One region of the Streptomyces sp. NPDC048211 genome, then DNA from elsewhere that is predicted to be linked to it. Evidence: riboswitches for the same ligand, from Rfam matches in the RefSeq annotation. Region 1 holds a riboswitch; each other region holds the start of a gene.

Region 1 (4,174 bases):
GGCCGGTGTTGTCGTCGGTGTTCCCGCTCAGGCTCGCCCAGCCGATGAAGAGCGAGCCGAGCAGTCCGATCAGCAGCAGTGAGATCAGGGTGCCGATGACGGCGACCGAGGTGCGGGCGGTCAGTCCGTGGCAGATGTAGAGCGCGATCAGCATGATGGCGCCGGCCCCGACGACTGCCACGACCAGCGGGTTCGAACCTTGCAGGATCGCCGGAAGGATGAACAGCGTCAGGACGGCGAACGACAGGGCGAGTGCCACCAGAGCCATGACCCCGCGCATCCTGCCGACGGCGACCACCACCAGGGCGAAGATCCCGGCCAGCAGCAGCAGCGGGAACTTCCGGTCCACATCGGTCACGGAGTACTGGAGGTCATGGGGCGCGTCGGGGGCGTATGCGACGACCACCCCCTGTCCCTCCCGCAGCTGTCGGGGTGCGTCCGGCTGGACGACCTCGATGAACCGGCGGCCCTTTTCCTGGCCGCTCGTCACTTCGACGGTGGCCTTCTCGCACAGGTCCTCGCCGGTGGGCGGTTCACTCGTGGTCGGTGACGTGTCACCGCTGACGGGGATCTGGGAGGCGTTCACGTCCTTGCAGTCGATCTTGTCGATGTTCACCACCTTGCCCTGCTGGGTCTGCCGGTCGAAGCCGACGCCGGTGCGCTCGTGCGCGGGCGCACCACCGGGCCAGAGGACCACGAGCCCGACGACGACCGCAGCCGCGAACGGAATCAGCACGGCGGCGATCACTTTGCGCAGATGGCCGGAGACGGGTGCGGCGGGGCCATGGCTGTGGGAATGCGTGTGCTGATGGCCCTGCGGTGCGGAGTCGTTATGAGGGGATGTCACCGGCCGATCATCGCAAGAGGGACGGGGCCCTCTGGCCAGCCGGCCGATGAGGGCGCTAGCGTGGTGGCACCTTTGCACACGCGGGAGCTCGGAGCACCGGGCTGAGAGGGCGCTGATCTCCGTACGTCCGTACGGGACAGGCTGCGCCGACCGCCGAACCTGTTACCGGGTAATGCCGGCGTAGGGAGTAGGTCTCATGACCACATCGGACGTACGCACGCCTGCCTCGAACCAGAGCGACGAGGCGGAGAAGTCCATCGGATGGCACAAGGGTTACGTCCAGGGCTCACGCCCGGACCTCCGGGTGCCGGTCCGCAAGGTGCACCTCACCAACGGCAACGACGTGACGCTGTACGACACCTCGGGGCCGTACACCGATCCCTCGGCCGAGACCGATGTCCGCCGCGGACTGGCGCCTCTGCGGGAGAACTGGATCATCGCCCGCGGCGACACCGAGGAGTACACGGGGCGTCCGGGCCGTCCCGAGGACGACGGGCTCAAGCACACCTCACCGCGCGGTGGGCTGCGCAATCTGGATGCCGTCTTCCCGGGCCGTCCGCGCCAGCCGCGGCGCAGCCGGGACGGCCGGCCCGTCACCCAGCTCGCGTACGCCCGCCGGGGCGAGGTCACCCCGGAGATGGAGTACGTCGCGATCCGGGAGAACGTCGCGCCGGAGGTGGTCCGCGAGGAGATCGCCGCCGGCCGGGCCGTGCTGCCGGCCAACGTCAACCACCCGGAGATCGAGCCGATGATCATCGGTAAGCGGTTCCTGGTGAAGGTGAACGCCAACATCGGCAACTCCGCGGTCTCGTCCTCCATCGAGGAGGAGGTGGACAAGATGACCTGGGCGACCAAGTGGGGCGCCGACACCGTCATGGATCTGTCCACCGGGCGCAACATCCACACCACCCGTGAGTGGGTTCTTCGCAACTCCCCCGTGCCGATCGGCACCGTGCCCCTGTACCAGGCCCTAGAGAAGGTCGACGGCAAGGCGGAGGAGCTGACCTGGGAGATGTACAAGGACACCGTCATCGAGCAGGCCGAACAGGGCGTCGACTACATGACGGTCCACGCCGGCGTGCGCCTGCCGTACGTTCCGCTGACGGCCCGCCGTAAGACCGGCATCGTCTCCCGGGGCGGCTCGATCATGGCGGCGTGGTGTCTCGCGCACCACAAGGAGTCGTTCCTCTACGAGAACTTCGAGGAGCTCTGCGAGATCCTCGCCTCGTACGACGTGACGTACTCCCTCGGCGACGGGCTGCGGCCCGGGTCGATCGCGGACGCCAACGACGAGGCCCAGTTCGCGGAGCTGCGTACGCTCGGCGAACTGAACACCGTCGCCAAGCGGTTCGGCGTCCAGACCATGATCGAGGGCCCGGGGCACGTCCCGATGCACAAGATCAAGGAGAACATCGACCTTCAGCAGGAGATCTGCGAGGAGGCGCCGTTCTACACGCTGGGCCCCCTGACAACCGATGTGGCACCGGCGTACGACCACATCACCTCGGGCATCGGTGCCGCGATGATCGCCTGGTGGGGGACGGCGATGCTCTGCTACGTGACGCCCAAGGAGCATCTCGGTCTGCCCAACCGGGACGACGTGAAGACCGGGGTCATCACCTACAAGATCGCGGCCCATGCGGCGGACCTCGCCAAGGGGCACCCGGGGGCGCAGGAGTGGGACGACGCGCTGTCGGACGCCCGGTTCGAGTTCCGCTGGGAGGACCAGTTCAACCTGGCCCTCGACCCGGACACGGCACGGGAGTTCCACGACGAGACGCTGCCGGCCGAGCCGGCGAAGACGGCGCACTTCTGCTCGATGTGCGGACCGAAGTTCTGCTCGATGAAGATCAGCAGGAGCATCACCGAGCAGTTCGCCCCCGATCTGGTCCTGAACAGCGACGCCGAGGTGCAAGCGGGGATGCTCCAGAAGTCGAAGGAGTTCTCGGAGGGCGGGAACAGGCTGTATCTGCCGCTCGCGGACTGATGCGGGACGGCGGAGGCTGATCGCGCCCCGAGGAGCCCGGTCCGGGTGAGGCCCACCTGGACCGGGCTCCTCGGCGTGGTCAGGCCGCGGTGTCCTGCGGGTACCAGCGGAGTTCCACGGTGTTGCCGTCCGGGTCCCGGACGTAGACGGACGTGGCGGTGCCCCGCGCGCCGAAGCGCTCGACAGGTCCTTCGAGGACGGAGAAGGAAGCCGACCCGATGAACTCGTCCCAGTCCAGCGGTTCCACGGTGAGGCAGATGTGGTCGACGTTGGATTCCCCCCGAGGGCGGCCGACCAGGTCGATGATGGTCTCAGGGGTGATTCTCACGGAGGGGAACGGGATCTCGCCCGCGCGCCACTCGGCCACGCGCACCGGCTCCAGCCCGAGGCGTCCGACGTAGAAACCCAGGGCCCGTTCGACGTCCCCGACGTTGAGGACCAGGTGGTCGAATGCCTTGACGCGCAGAGAGGTCACTGCTTCTCCAGAACGATGAGTCGGTGCGGGACGGCCGCTGCCTACGATCCGCCGGAGGACGTCCGCCAACAAGGCAGGATCTGCATACGAACGTTGAGCCCGGTTCAACGATGAGGGGATGGATCATGCTGGAGCGGGTGGAGGTCGAGACCTTCCTGACGCTTGCCGAGGAGCTGCACTTCGGCCGTACCGCCGAGCGCCTGCGCGTGACGACCGGGCGGGTGAGCCAGGTGATCAAGAAACTTGAGCGGCGGATCGGCGCCATGCTGTTCGAGCGGACCAGCAGAACCGTGCGGCTCACGCCGCTCGGACGACAGCTGGCCGATGACCTGGTGCCTCTCGTCGCAGGGATGGACGAGGCGATCCGAAGGGCCTCCGACGCCGGCCGTGGCGTCACGGGATCGCTGCGGGTCGCCTTCCTCGGTGAGTGGACCGCCCCCGCACTCCTGAAAATCGTCGATCTGTTCAGCGAGCGCCACCCCGACTGCAGGGTCGAGGTGCGGGAGGTTCAGCTGTCCAACTCGCGCGCGAGTCTGCAGGACGGTTCGGTGGACGTCCTCATCGCCTCGTACCCGTTCGACGGTATGGCCTGCGGGCCGAAACTGCTGACGGAGGAACGGGTGCTCGCCGTTGCGGCCGGGCATCCGCTCGCCGCCGAGGAGTCCGTCTCCGTCGAAGTGCTCGCGGAACACCCCGTAGTGCAGTACCCGGAGGTGACGTCGGCGGGGTTCAAGCGGGATCGCACACCGGACCACACCCCGTCGGGCAGGCCGGTGCCGAAGGGGCCGGCCGGAGGATCGTTCTCCGAGATGCTCACACTGGTCGCGATGGGCAGGGGTGTTCTTCCGGTCGGGGAGCACTCCCG
Region 2 (4,174 bases), on a different contig from region 1:
GGGGACGGGGAGCGGGACGGACACGGGGGTGGGCTCGGTCATGCGGGCTGCTCCTGAGGTACGGGGGCGGCGGCGGGTGAGAAGCGGCCGGGGGAGAAGGGGCGGGCCACCTCGGGCAGCTCGCCGCCCGCCAGCAGCTGCGCCATGGCGTCCCCGGTGACGGGGGTGAGCAGCACCCCGTTGCGGTGGTGGCCGGTGGCGAGGTGGAGGCCGCGCAGCGCGGTGGGCCCGAGGAGCGGGGCGTTGTCGGGGGAGGCGGGGCGCAGACCGGCGCGCGTCTCGGTGAGCGGCAGCTCGGTGATGCCTGGCACCAGTTCGTGCGCGTCGCGCAGCAGCTCGTACACACCGCCCGCCGTGACGGTGGTGTCCCAGCCCATCTCCTCGCTGGTGGCGCCGATGACCAGTTCGCCGTTCTCGCGCGGTACGAGATAGACATGGCTGCCCCGGACCACCGCCCGCACGGTGCGGGAGAGGAAGGGGGCGTACGTGGTGGGCACGGTCAGCCGCAGCACCTGGCCCTTCACCGGGCGGACCGGGGGCAGGACGTGCGCCGGCATCCCCGGGAGCCGGCCGCTCAGGCTGCCCGCGGCGAGTACGACCTGATCGGCACCGGCCCGCGTCCCGTCGGCCAGAACCGCTCCGACGGCCCGGTCACCCGTGACCGAGAGCCGCTCGGCCCGTTGGCGGTGGAGGACGACCCCGGCCCGTTCGCACGCAGTCAGCAGCGCGGCGGCCAGCCGTCGCGGGTCGACCTGGTGGTCGCCGTCGACCCGCAGTCCGCCGCGTATGCACGGCGCGAGCATCGGCTCCAGGCGACGGCACTCCCGGCCGGTGAGCCACTCCGACTCCAGGCCGGAGCGGCGTTGCAGGGCGTGGAGTTCCCGCAGATGGGCGCGGTCGTCGGCATCGAGCGCGACGGCCAGGGTCCCGCACGCGCGAAAGCCGATGTCCCGTCCGCTCGCCTCCTCCAGCTCGGCCGCGAACGCCGGATAGCGCGCGGCGGAGGCGACGTTGAGACCGAGCAGCATCTCCTCGCCGTAGTGGAGTTCGGTGACGGCGGCCAGCATTCCGGCAGCGACCTGGGCCGCGCCGCCGCCCGGTTCGGGATCGACGACCGCGGTGGCCAGGCCGCGCTGTGCGGCCCGCCAGGCGATCACCAGGCCGATGATGCCGCCCCCGATGACGAGGACGTCGGACCCGTTCGTACGGTGCGTGCCCATGGGCGTCCAGCCCCTCCCTTCGCCGGCATGACCCGGATCAGGTTCGTACGGTCGGAGGCCGCCCAGCCTCCCTCTCAGCCCGGTACGCCCGGGCTCCCGCGAGTGATGTGCACGGCCACCCTAAACCTCCGGCCCCCGCCGCCTGCAAGGGAGTGGATGCCTGAGCGGGGAAGGCGATCAGGTGGGCGCATCATGGGAACCAGCTTCCTGACGGGTCGTCAGGTGTTTAAGGTGGACGGGTGGACGAGCAGACCGGACCAGAGCAGACAGAGCCGCGGCAGCGCCGCCGCGTCGTGATCGCCGGAGCGGGCATGGCGGGCGTGCAGACCGCGGTGGCGCTGCGCGAACAGGGCTTCACCGGCCCCGTCACGCTGATCGGCGCCGAACCGCACCAGCCCTACGACCGGCCCCCGCTGTCCAAGGCGGTCCTCCTCGGCAAGGCCGAGGGCTCGGCCTTCGACATCGACTTCGAGGCGCTGGACATCACCCTGCGGCTCGGCCTCGACGTGACCGCGGTGCGCGCCGCCGACCACGAGCTGGACACCCCGGACGGGCCCGTGCCCTACGACGTCCTGGTCGTCGCCACCGGCGCCGAGCCCCTGGTGCTGCCCGGCACCGAGGGCATCCCGGGCGTCCACCTCCTGCGCACGCTGGACGACGCCGCCCGGCTGCGGCCGGTGCTCGAACGGCAGCACGACGTCGTGGTCGTCGGCGCGGGCTGGATCGGCGCCGAGTTCGCCACCGCGGCGCGTGCGGCCGGCTGCGCCGTCACCGTCGTCGAAGCGGCCGAACGCCCGCTCGCCGGCGCTCTGCCCGCCGAGGTCGCCGCGCCCATGGCCGGCTGGTACGCCGAGATCGGCGCCGGACTCCTGACCGGTGCCCGGGTCGACCGGGTCGAATCGGGCCGCGTGGTGCTGGCGGACGGCCGCGCGATCCCGGCGGACGCGGTCGTGGTCGGCATCGGTGCCCGGCCCGCGACCGGCTGGCTGGCCGGATCGGGGATCGAGCTCGGCCCGGACGGATCGGTGACCGCCGACGCGTCGCTGCGCACCTCGCTGCCCGATGTGTACGCGGTCGGGGACTGCGCCTCGTTCCCCTCGGCCCGGTACGGCGAGCGGCTGCTCGTGCACCACTGGGACAACGCCCTCCAGGGGCCCCGGACCGTCGCGGCCGCCGTCATCGCTCCCGGGGGCGACGGACCGCCTCCGGCCTACGACCCCGTGCCCTACTTCTGGTCCGAGCAGTTCGGCCGCTTCGTGCAGTACGCGGGCCATCACACGGGCGCCGACACCCTGGTGTGGCGCGGCGACCCGGCCGAACCGGCGTGGACGGTGTGCTGGCTGCGTGCCGGAGCGCTCGTCGCCGTACTGGCGGTCGGCCGTCCGCGCGATCTGGCGCAGGGGCGCCGACTCGTCGAATCGGGCGTGCAGCTCGCCCCCGAGCGGGTCGCCGACCCCTCCGTGCCCCTGAAATCGGCCACGCTCTGATGGCGTATCCGGCCCCCGTACGGTCGGCCCGGGTACCGACTGTCGGTCCGGGATGGCACGCTTGTCCCCGTGACCGAGATTGACGCAAAGATCGATGCTCTCGTCCCCGACTGGCTCCACCTTCCCGACATCGCCGAAATGCTCGATGTCGAGGTGACGCGTGTGCGCCAGCTGGTCAAGGAGGGCCAGCTCATCGCCGTACGACGTGGTGAGAACAGGGCGCTCCAGGTGCCTGCCGCCTTCATCGACGGCGACAAGGTGGTCAAGGGCCTTTCGGGGACCCTGACGCTCCTGAGGGACGACGGCTACTCCGACACGGAGATGCTGGAATGGCTCTTCACGCCCGACCCGAGCCTGCCGGGCACGCCCGCGCAGGCGCTGAGTGAGAATCGCGGCACGGAGGTGAAGCGCCGGGCCCAGGCGCTCGCCGTCTGACCGACAGCCGCACCGCGGATGCGGGCCGCACATCGCGGCCCGCACTCCGCGCGGCACCACCGACCCACCGCCATCGCCTTCCCCGGGGGGAACCGCACCATGTCCACGCCTCGCGCGCTGCTGTCCGACGCCCGGCTCTACCTGTGCACGGACGCCCGCCGGCGCCAGGGTGACCTTCCCGCATTCCTCGACGCGGTCCTCTCCAGCGGTGTGGACATCATCCAGCTGCGCGACAAGGGCATGGAGGCGGCCGAGGAGCTCGAACACCTGGCGCTCTTCGCCGACGCCTGCAAGCGCCACGGCAAGCTCCTCGCGGTCAACGACCGGGCCGATGTCGCCCACGCCATCGGTTCCGACGTGCTGCACCTGGGCCAGGGCGACCTGCCCGTCCGGGCCGCCCGCGCGATCATCGGCCGTGACGTGGTCATCGGCCGCTCCACCCATGCCGAGTCCGAGGTCGACGCGGCCGTCACCGAGCCGGGCGTGGACTACTTCTGCACCGGGCCCTGCTGGCCCACCCCCACCAAGCCGGGCCGGCACGCGCCCGGCCTGGACCTCGTGCGTTACGCCGCCTCGCTCGCCCCCGCCCGTCCGTGGTTCGCCATCGGCGGGATCGACGCGGGCAACCTCGACCAGGTCCTGGACGCCGGAGCACGCCGGGTCGTCGTCGTGCGGGCCGTCACCGAGGCGTCCGATCCGGCCGCCGCCGCCGCCGGGCTGGCGGGAAGGATCAGGGACCGCGCCGGGGCGTGAACCGGAGGCGCGAGCGGGGTCCCGTTCGGGACAGGAGTGTCCGAAGCGTGGACAATCATCGGGCAATCAAGCCAAATCGCCCCAGTTCGGTTGGGTGCCCGCCGCGCCCTGGTTAACCTGCCGGTATGGCCCTTGGCACACCCTCCACCAGGACAGATCACGCGCGCACCGTGCGTGAGATGCTCGACACCGGCAAGACCTCGTACTCCTTCGAGTTCTGGGCGCCCAAGACCGAGAAGGGCGAGCGGAACCTCTGGAACGCGCTGCGCCGGGTCGAGG
Region 3 (4,174 bases), on a different contig from region 1:
GCATCAGCAGAGCGTCGAAACCCCGCACGAGCCGGCCCGCCTTCCGGGTCAGGGCCGCCGCGGCCAGCCCCCCGACCACCAGCGCGATGAGGGTCGCGACCACGGCGTAGCGCAGCGAGTTCCCGATCGCCTCGATGGGCGCGGCCAGGAACGTACCGCTGTTGGCCTCCGTCGATCCGAGCGCACGGTAGAACGCGAAGCCGTGGCCGCCCGGCACATCGAGCGACCGCTCCACCAGGACGGCGAGCGGCAGCAGGATCAGCACCAGCACGGTCAGCAGGACGCCGCCGAGCAGGGCCCACTGGCCCGCGCCACGCGGCCTGCGGGCGGTCTGCGCCGGGTCGACCAGCTTCAGTGCGGTCTCCCTGCGCCGTACGGTCCAGGCGTGCACGGCCAGGATGGCGCCCACCGCGGCGAACTGCACCAGGGTCAGCACGGCGGCCGTGGGCAGGGCCAGCAGCTGCGCGGTCTGCCGGTAGATCTCCACCTCCAGGGTGGAGAAGCCGGGGCCGCCGAGGATCTGCACGACGCCGAAGGACGTGAAGGTGAAGAGGAAGACCATCAGCGCGGCGGCGGCCACGGCGGGTCCGAGCGCGGGGAGTGTGACCCGGCGCCAGGCGGCGAACCGTCCGGCGCCGAGGACCCGTGCGGCCTCCTCCTGCCGGGGGTCGAGCTGCGACCAGAGTCCGCCGACGGTGCGCACGACGACCGCGTAGTTGAAGAAGACATGGGCGAGCAGGATCGCCCACACCGTGGTGTCGAGCCGTACGCCCCACAGCTCGTCGAGGAACCCGCCCCGGCCCAGCAGCGCGAGGAACGCGGTGCCCACGACGACGGTCGGCAGGACGAACGGCACCGTGACGGCAGCCCGCAGCAGTTGCTTGCCGGGAAAGTCGAAGCGGGCGAAGACGTACGCGCCCGGCAGGGCGATCAGCAGGGTCAACACGGTCGAGGCGAGGGCCTGCCAGAGCGTGAACCAGAGGACGTGCTGGATGTCCGGCCGGCTCAGCACCTCGCCGATCCGCCCGAACTGCCAGACGCCGTCGGCCTTGAGCCCGCGTCCGACGATCGCCACGACGGGATAGGCGAAGAACACGGCGAAGAACGCCACGGGCACGGCCATCAGACCGAGCCGCACCGCGCCCCCGCGCAGCGTCCGGGCGCGCGCGGACTTCCCGCGCGCGCCCGGACCGCGTACGGGAGTCTTCGCTACTTCACTACGAGCGAGGACCATGACTGGACCCACTGCTCACGGTTCTTGGCGATCGTGTCCGGGGCGACGGTCGTCGGCTTGTCGACCGTGGCACCGAACTTCGTGAAGAGGTCCGGCACCTTCGCGCCCTCGGTGACCGGGCTGACGAACATGTTGAGCGGCATGTCCTCCTGGAACTTCTTGCTGATCAGGAAGTCCAGCAGGGCCTTGCCGCCGGCCTCGTTCTTCGCGCCGTCGAGCAGGCCCGCGAACTCGATCTGACGGAAGCACGTCCCCGTGGCGACGCCGGTCGGGGCGGTCTTCGGCTGCGGGTCCGCGTACAGCACCTCGACGGGCGGGCTGGAGGCGTAACTGACGACGAGCGGCCGGTCGGCCTTGGCCTTCTTGCCACCCGCGGAGCCGGAGAACTCCTCGTTGTACGCCTGCTCCCAGCCGTCGACGACCTTGACGCCGTTGTCCTTCAGCTTCTTCCAGTAGTCCTGGTAGCCGTCCTCGCCGTAGGTGGCGACGGTACCGAGGAGGAAGCCGAGGCCGGGCGAGGAGGTCGCCGCGTTCTCGGTGACGAGCAGGTTCTTGTACGCGGGCTTCGCCAGGTCGTCGAACGTCTTCGGCGGCGCGAGCTTCTTGTCGGCGAAGTACTTCTTGTCGTAGTTGATGCAGATGTCACCGGTGTCGACGGGGGTCACCCGGTGCTTCTCGGCATCCAGCTGCACGTCGGCGGCGACCTGGTCGATGCCCTTGGCGGCGTACGGCGTGAACAGGCCGTTGTCGAGGGCGCGCGAGAGCAGGGTGTTGTCGACGCCGAAGAACACGTCACCGCGGGGCGAACCCTTGGTGAGGATCTCCTGGTTGAGGGCGGCGCCGGCGTCCCCGCTCTTCAGCACCTTGACGGTGTAGCCGGTCTGCCGGGTGAACTCCTTCAGCACGTCCTTGGACGCGTTGAAGGAGTCATGGCTGACGAGGGTGACGGTCTTGGAGCCTGAGCCCTTGGTACCGCCGCTGCCGGCGGCCGAGTCGTCGGAGCTTCCGCAGCCCGCCAGCGCGGTCGCGCCGAGCGCCGCGGCGACGGCCGTCACCGCGATCTTCTTGGTGGTGCTCATGTGATTCCTCCTGGGGTGACCAGGAAGAGACGCGGCCCTGCCCGCGCCGGTGGAAACCGGAAGCGGGCAGGGCGCAACAGCTTGAGTAAGGTCCGAACTTCCTACCCGGAATGACCCGGGCGAGGTTCAGAGGGTCTGCGGCCAACCTGTCCTCGGTGCCGCACTCTCAGCGCTGTGGCGCTCCCCTGTCGGAATATGAAGTTGATTTCGAGCCCAGGCTACACGCCCGGTTTCGGCCTCACCGCTCGGATGCCGCCAGCTGTCCGCAGGCCCCGTCGATCTCCTGCCCACGGGTGTCCCGGACGGTCACCGGCACCCCGTGGGCGGCGATCGCCTCGACGAACGCCTTCTCGTCCTCGGGCCGCGAGGCGGTCCACTTCGAGCCGGGGGTGGGGTTCAGCGGGATCAGGTTGACGTGGACCCGCTTGCCCTTGAGGAGCCGGCCGAGCCGGTCGCCCCGCCAGGCCTGGTCGTTGATGTCGCGGATCAGCGCGTACTCGATGGAGATGCGGCGGCCGGACTTCTCCGCGTACTCCCACGCGGCGTCCAGCACCTCGCGCACCTTCCACCGGGTGTTGACCGGCACGAGGGTGTCGCGCAGCTCGTCGTCCGGGGCGTGCAGCGAGACAGCGAGACGGCACTTGAAGCCCTCGTCGGCGAAGCGGAGCATCGCGGGGACGAGGCCGACGGTGGAGACCGTGATCCCGCGCTGCGAGAGCCCGAGGCCGTCGGGCTCGGGGTCGGTCAGCCGGCGGATCGCTCCGACCACGCGGTTGTAGTTGGCGAGCGGCTCGCCCATACCCATGAAGACGATGTTGGAGAGCCGGGCCGGGCCGCCCGGGACCTCACCGTCGCGCAGCGCGCGCATGCCGTCCACGATCTGGTGGACGATCTCCGCGGTGGACAGGTTGCGGTCGAGACCGGCCTGCCCGGTGGCGCAGAACGGGCAGTTCATGCCGCAGCCGGCCTGCGAGGAGATACACATCGTGACGCGCTCGGGGTACCGCATCAGGACGGACTCGACCAGCGTCCCGTCGTGCAGCTTCCACAGCGTCTTACGGGTGGTGTCGTCGTCGCAGCTGATATGCCGGACCACGGACATCAGATCGGGGAACAGCGCCTCGGCGAGCTTGTCCCGCGATCCGGCGGGGATGTTGGTCCACTCCGACGGGTCGTGCGCGTACCGCGCGAAGTAGTGCTGCGAGAGCTGCTGCGCGCGGAAGGGCTTCTCGCCCGTCGCGGCGACGGCTTCCTTGCGCTCGGCGGGCGTGAGGTCGGCGAGGTGCCGCGGCGGCTTCTTGGCTCCGCGGGGCGCGACGAAAGTGAGTTCTCCGGGCTTAGGCATGGTTCTTCCAGTGTCGCAGACAGAACAGTGAGGGCCCGCCGCCCTGTGGACAACGGACCCTCACTCGTAAAAATGCAGGTCAGAAGGGGTGACCTGAGAACTTCTCAGCCGGAGCCGACGAAAATCACCATCAGCAGCCAGACGACCGGCGCCGTCGGCAGCAGGGAGTCCAGCCGGTCCATGATTCCGCCGTGCCCGGGCAGCAGCGTGCCCATGTCCTTGATGCCGAGGTCCCGCTTGATCATGGACTCGCCCAGGTCACCCAGGGTGGCGCTGGCGGCGACCGCGAGGCCGAGCAGCAGGCCCTGCCACCACGTGCCGTCGTCGATCAGGAACTGCATGCACAGCGCACCGGCCACCATCGCGAAGGCCACGGCTCCGAAGAGGCCCTCGCGGGTCTTCCCGGGGCTGATGCGCGGTGCAAGCTTGTGCTTGCCGAAGCGCCAGCCGACGGCGTACGCCCCCGTGTCGCTGACCACGGTCAGCAGCAGGAAGGTCAGAACCCGCTGCGGCCCG
Region 4 (4,174 bases), on a different contig from region 1:
GTGCCGCGCAGGCGATCCGCACCGTCGAGGACCTGGTGCGGCGCGAGAACATCAGCCTCGCCCCCATCGCCGGGATCGGCCTCGGCCTTCCCGGCTTCGTACAGAACCCGGCTTCCGGTGACCCGCGCACGATGACCCCGTTCGCCGGCCGTGTCGCCGCGGAACTGGGCCGGCACTTCGACGCCCCCGTGCTCACCGACAACAACTCGCGGCTCGCGGCCCTCGCCGAGGTGACCTGGGGAGCGGCGCGCGGGATCGACAACGCGGTCTATCTGCGCTGGTCGGAAGGGGTCGGTGGCGGACTGGTCGTCAACGGCTCACTGGTCCACGGCGCCCATGGCACCGCCGGCGAGATCGGCCACACCAGCTGCGACCCCGAGGGAAAGCCCTGCCACTGCGGTGGACGGGGCTGCCTGGAAGGCCTCATCTCCGTCCCCGCCCTGCTGGCCGCCTGCGCCGATCGCGGCGTGCGGGCCGCTGACGCCGCCGAACTGATCGCGCTCGCGGCCGCGGGCCAGCCGGACACGGCCGAGGTGATCCGGGACGCGGCCGTCGTCGCGGGTCGGGTGCTCGCGGCCCTCGCCGCTCAGGTCGACCCCGAATGCATCGTCGTCTACGGCGAACCGGCGTCCCTCGACGCGCTCGTCCTCACGCCGATCCGTGAACAGCTCGCCGCGCTCTCCCTGCCGTCCGCGCCGCGCACCATCGAGGTACGCGGATCCGCACTCGGCGGCGAGGCGGCCGCGCTCGGCGGCGTGGCGCTGCTGCTGCGCACCACCGGCCAGGACCTGGCGGAGCTGCTCGACCGGCCGGCTTCCGGTCCGGATGCCGGGGACGACCGGCCGCGCGACGAGGAGAGCTCACCGTGAACGCCTGCTGCGGGCCCGCCCGCGCACACACGGCGCCTGCCGCTGCCACTCCCCCGGCGGACTTCGCCGTCCCCGTGCGCCGTCCCGCCGAACTGCTGCGCGCCATGGTGGCGGTGCCCGGTGGCCCGTTCCTGATGGGTGGTGAGGACGAGGACGCGTTCCCGGCCGACGGCGAGGGGCCGGTGCGCGAGGTGACCGTCGCCCCGTTCCACATCGACGCGACCGCCGTCACCAACGCCCGCTTCGCCGTCTTCGTCAAGGCCACGGGGTACCGCACCGAGGCCGAACTCATCGGCTGGTCCTACGTCTTCGGCTCCTTCGTCCCCCCGCACGCCCGGCACGCCGTGCTGGCGGGCACGGTGCCCGGCGCCCCCTGGTGGCGGGCGGTGGCCGGGGCGTACTGGCGGGCACCCGAAGGACCGGGCACCTCGATCGGCGACCGCCGCGACCACCCGGTGGTCCACATGTCGTGGCACGACGCGACGGCCTATGCCCGCTGGGCCGGCAAGCGGCTGCCCACCGAGGCCGAGTGGGAGAAGGCGGCCCGCGGCGGACTCGTCCGGGCCCGCTTCCCCTGGGGCGACGAGCTCACCCCGAACGGCCGGCACCGCTGCAACATCTGGCAGGGCGACTTCCCCGTACGCAACACCCGCGAGGACGGCTTCACGGGCACCGCGCCCGTCAAGGCGTACGCCCCCAACGGCTACGGGCTCCACAACACCTCGGGCAACGTGTGGGAGTGGTGCGCCGACCGGTTCAGTGCCGACTGGCACGCCGAAGCCCGGCCCGAGACCCGCCGCGACCCCGTCGGTCCACCGCACGGCGGGAGCCGGGTGCTGCGCGGCGGCTCGTACCTGTGCCACCGCTCGTACTGCAATCGCTACCGTGTCGCCGCCCGCACCTCCAACACCCCCGACAGTACGACGGGGCACGGCGGTTTCCGCTGCGCGCTCACCCTCTGACCCCCCGCGTCGCGAGCCGCGCACATCCGGCTATCCTGGCCGCCGCACCGGACACGGGGTGCCCCACGAGGGGCTGAGAACACACCCGTCGAACCTGAACCAGTTAGCACTGGCGGAGGGATGTCTCATGTCATTGCCGTATGCCCAGGACGAGCGCGCCGCCCTGGAACCGCGACCCGCGTTCGGCGGGCGCATGCCCAACGCCCCCGGCGATCTGCGCATCGAGGCACACGGCATAGCCCCCGTGCCCGAGGACCGCCGCTACGGCAGCCCCGGCCGGCTGTTCACCGTCTGGTTCGCCCCCAATCTGACCATGACCGGGGTCTTCACCGGCACGGTCGGCATCGCGCTGGGCCTGGACTTCGCCACGGCGCTCGCCGCCGTCGTGCTCGGCACGCTCGTGGGAGCCGTGCCCACCGCGTACCTGGGCACCTGGGGCAGCCGGACCGGTGCCGGGCAGCTCCCGCTCGCACGCCTCGCGTTCGGCCGCGGTGTCGTCCTGCCCGGCGCGCTGCAGTGGCTGTCGTCCATCGCCTGGGACGCGCTGATCGGCCTGTTCGGCGGGGATGCGCTGGCCCAGTTGTGCGGCTGGCCGTTCTGGCTGGGGGTACTGGTCATGATGGCCGCGCAGGGCGCGCTCGGCGTCCTGGGGTACGAGGTGATCCACCGGCTCCAGACCGTGATGACGTTCGCTCTGGCCGCCGCGTTCGTCGTGCTCGCCACGAAACTCCTGGACGGGGTCCACCCCGCCGCCACCGGCACCGTGCACGGCGCCGACCGGGCGGGCGCGTTCGTCCTGACGTGCACCATCGCGCTCAGTCTGGCGCTGTCCTGGGCGCCGTACGCCAGTGACTTCAGCCGCTACCTGCCGCGCACCGCGTCCACGCCGCGCATGTTCTGGTGCACGCTGCTCGGCATCAGCGTCTCCTTCGTCGCGGTCCAGACCCTCGGCCTGTGGGGTGCGGCCGTCTTCACCGACCAGACCGCGCACGGCATCGACACGCTGCTCGGCGGGGGCGCCCTCGGCGCCTTCGGGCTGCTCTCCGTGGCCCTCGCCGCACTGTGCAGCAACGCCATGAACGACTACAGCGGATCGCTGGCGTTGCAGACCATGGGGGTCCGCCTGCCGCGCCCCGTCGCCGCCGCACTCGCCGCGGCCCTCGGCTTCCCGCTCGTGCTGTGGATGCACGCGGCGGACACCACGACACGCTTCCAGAACGTCCTGCTGCTCGTCGGCTACTGGATCCCCGCATTCGTCGCGATCGTCGCCGTCGACTGGTTCGTCAGGGCCAGGGCACGCGACGGCGCACCCGTCGATCTGGCCGCCGAGAGCGCCCGCCCGCAGCCCTGGTGGCCGGCGCCGGCCGCCTTCGCGCTCGGCTTCGCAGCGGCGACGCCGTTCATGAACACCAGTCTGTACGTGGGCCCGGTCGCGAAGGCGCTGCACGGAGCGGACCTCGCGTACGGTGTCGCGTTCCTCGTGGCCCTGGCGGTCTACACACCGCTACGGCTGCGCAACCGGCCCTGACCGCATGGCACTGCGGCACAGGGCGGGCTCCGCAGCCGTCGGACCCGTGTCCTGAGGGCGGGCCGGAGGCTCAGCCGCCGGCCAGGGTGCGGCCGAGCAGGGGCAGCAGGCGGTCCCAATGGCGTTGCAGCGCGGCGGCATCGAAGGCGTCGGTGTCGGACATGGTGAAGCCGTGGGCGGTCCCCGGAAGGATCTCCGAGGTGTGGGTGACACCGGCGGCGTCCAGTGCCTGATCGAGCGCGCCGAGCGACTCGGGGGTCATGTCCGTCTCGGCGTGGGCGAAGTAGACCTCGGCGGTGAGACGGTTCAGGGTGTCGGGCCCGTCGGCGCCCACGGGACCGTGGAATCCGGCGACGGCGGCCACCTGGCCGGGGTGGGCCGCGGCGGTGCGCACCGCCAGGAGACCGCCGAAGCAGTACCCGGTCACCGCGACCGGTCCGTCGACGACCTCGGGCTGGGCGGTGAGGAACCGGAGGTAGGCGTCGGCGTCGCTCAGGGCACGTTCGACGGTGTGCGCCTCGATCAGGGGCATCAACTGCTCGAACACCTTCGCCCGGGTTCCTTCCCCGATGTGCTCGGGAAGATCGATCACCGGCGCCGGGCCGTGGCGGTAGAAGAGGTTGGGGACGAGCACGTAGTAACCGTGCCCGGCGAGTTCGCGGGCCATCTCCCGCAGCACGGGCCGGATGCCGAAGCCGTCCGGGTACATCAGCACACCCGGGCATCGCTCGCCGCGGTCGGGAAAGGCGGCGAAGGCGTCGGCCCTGCCGTCCGCGGTGGGAATGTGCAGCGTCTTGACGGTCATGAGTTCTCCT

What was found. Region 1 has a riboswitch for thiamine pyrophosphate ahead of thiC (phosphomethylpyrimidine synthase ThiC). Riboswitches for the same ligand answer to the same signal wherever they lie in the genome.
Region 2: it holds a riboswitch for thiamine pyrophosphate, as region 1 does, so the genes downstream of both, thiO (glycine oxidase ThiO) here and thiC (phosphomethylpyrimidine synthase ThiC) in region 1, are expected to answer to the same signal.
Region 3: it holds a riboswitch for thiamine pyrophosphate, as region 1 does, so the genes downstream of both, ACGFZA_RS06460 (thiamine ABC transporter substrate binding subunit) here and thiC (phosphomethylpyrimidine synthase ThiC) in region 1, are expected to answer to the same signal.
Region 4: it holds a riboswitch for thiamine pyrophosphate, as region 1 does, so the genes downstream of both, ACGFZA_RS19710 (purine-cytosine permease family protein) here and thiC (phosphomethylpyrimidine synthase ThiC) in region 1, are expected to answer to the same signal.

The regions. Positions count from the first base shown of each region.
Region 1 is NZ_JBIDAD010000006.1:368,381-372,554, forward strand. Features, by position in the region: gene ACGFZA_RS23935 (YibE/F family protein) at 1-847, opposite strand, end outside; TPP riboswitch at 918-1,051, shown strand; gene thiC (phosphomethylpyrimidine synthase ThiC) at 1,044-2,834, shown strand; gene ACGFZA_RS23945 (VOC family protein) at 2,914-3,300, opposite strand; gene ACGFZA_RS23950 (LysR family transcriptional regulator) at 3,420-4,174, shown strand, end outside.
Region 2 is NZ_JBIDAD010000004.1:712,197-716,370, forward strand. Features, by position in the region: gene thiS (sulfur carrier protein ThiS) at 1-42, opposite strand, end outside; gene thiO (glycine oxidase ThiO) at 39-1,220, opposite strand; TPP riboswitch at 1,218-1,330, opposite strand; gene ACGFZA_RS19455 (NAD(P)/FAD-dependent oxidoreductase) at 1,460-2,707, shown strand; gene ACGFZA_RS19460 (Rv2175c family DNA-binding protein) at 2,777-3,142, shown strand; gene thiE (thiamine phosphate synthase) at 3,242-3,895, shown strand; gene metF (methylenetetrahydrofolate reductase [NAD(P)H]) at 4,021-4,174, shown strand, end outside.
Region 3 is NZ_JBIDAD010000001.1:1,421,917-1,426,090, reverse strand. Features, by position in the region: gene ACGFZA_RS06465 (ABC transporter permease) at 1-1,123, opposite strand, end outside; gene ACGFZA_RS06460 (thiamine ABC transporter substrate binding subunit) at 1,210-2,313, opposite strand; TPP riboswitch at 2,394-2,510, opposite strand; gene rlmN (23S rRNA (adenine(2503)-C(2))-methyltransferase RlmN) at 2,552-3,658, opposite strand; gene ACGFZA_RS06450 (phosphatidate cytidylyltransferase) at 3,763-4,174, opposite strand, start outside.
Region 4 is NZ_JBIDAD010000005.1:11,595-15,768, reverse strand. Features, by position in the region: gene ACGFZA_RS19720 (ROK family transcriptional regulator) at 1-869, shown strand, start outside; gene ACGFZA_RS19715 (formylglycine-generating enzyme family protein) at 866-1,831, shown strand; TPP riboswitch at 1,876-1,969, shown strand; gene ACGFZA_RS19710 (purine-cytosine permease family protein) at 1,959-3,359, shown strand; gene ACGFZA_RS19705 (dienelactone hydrolase family protein) at 3,430-4,164, opposite strand.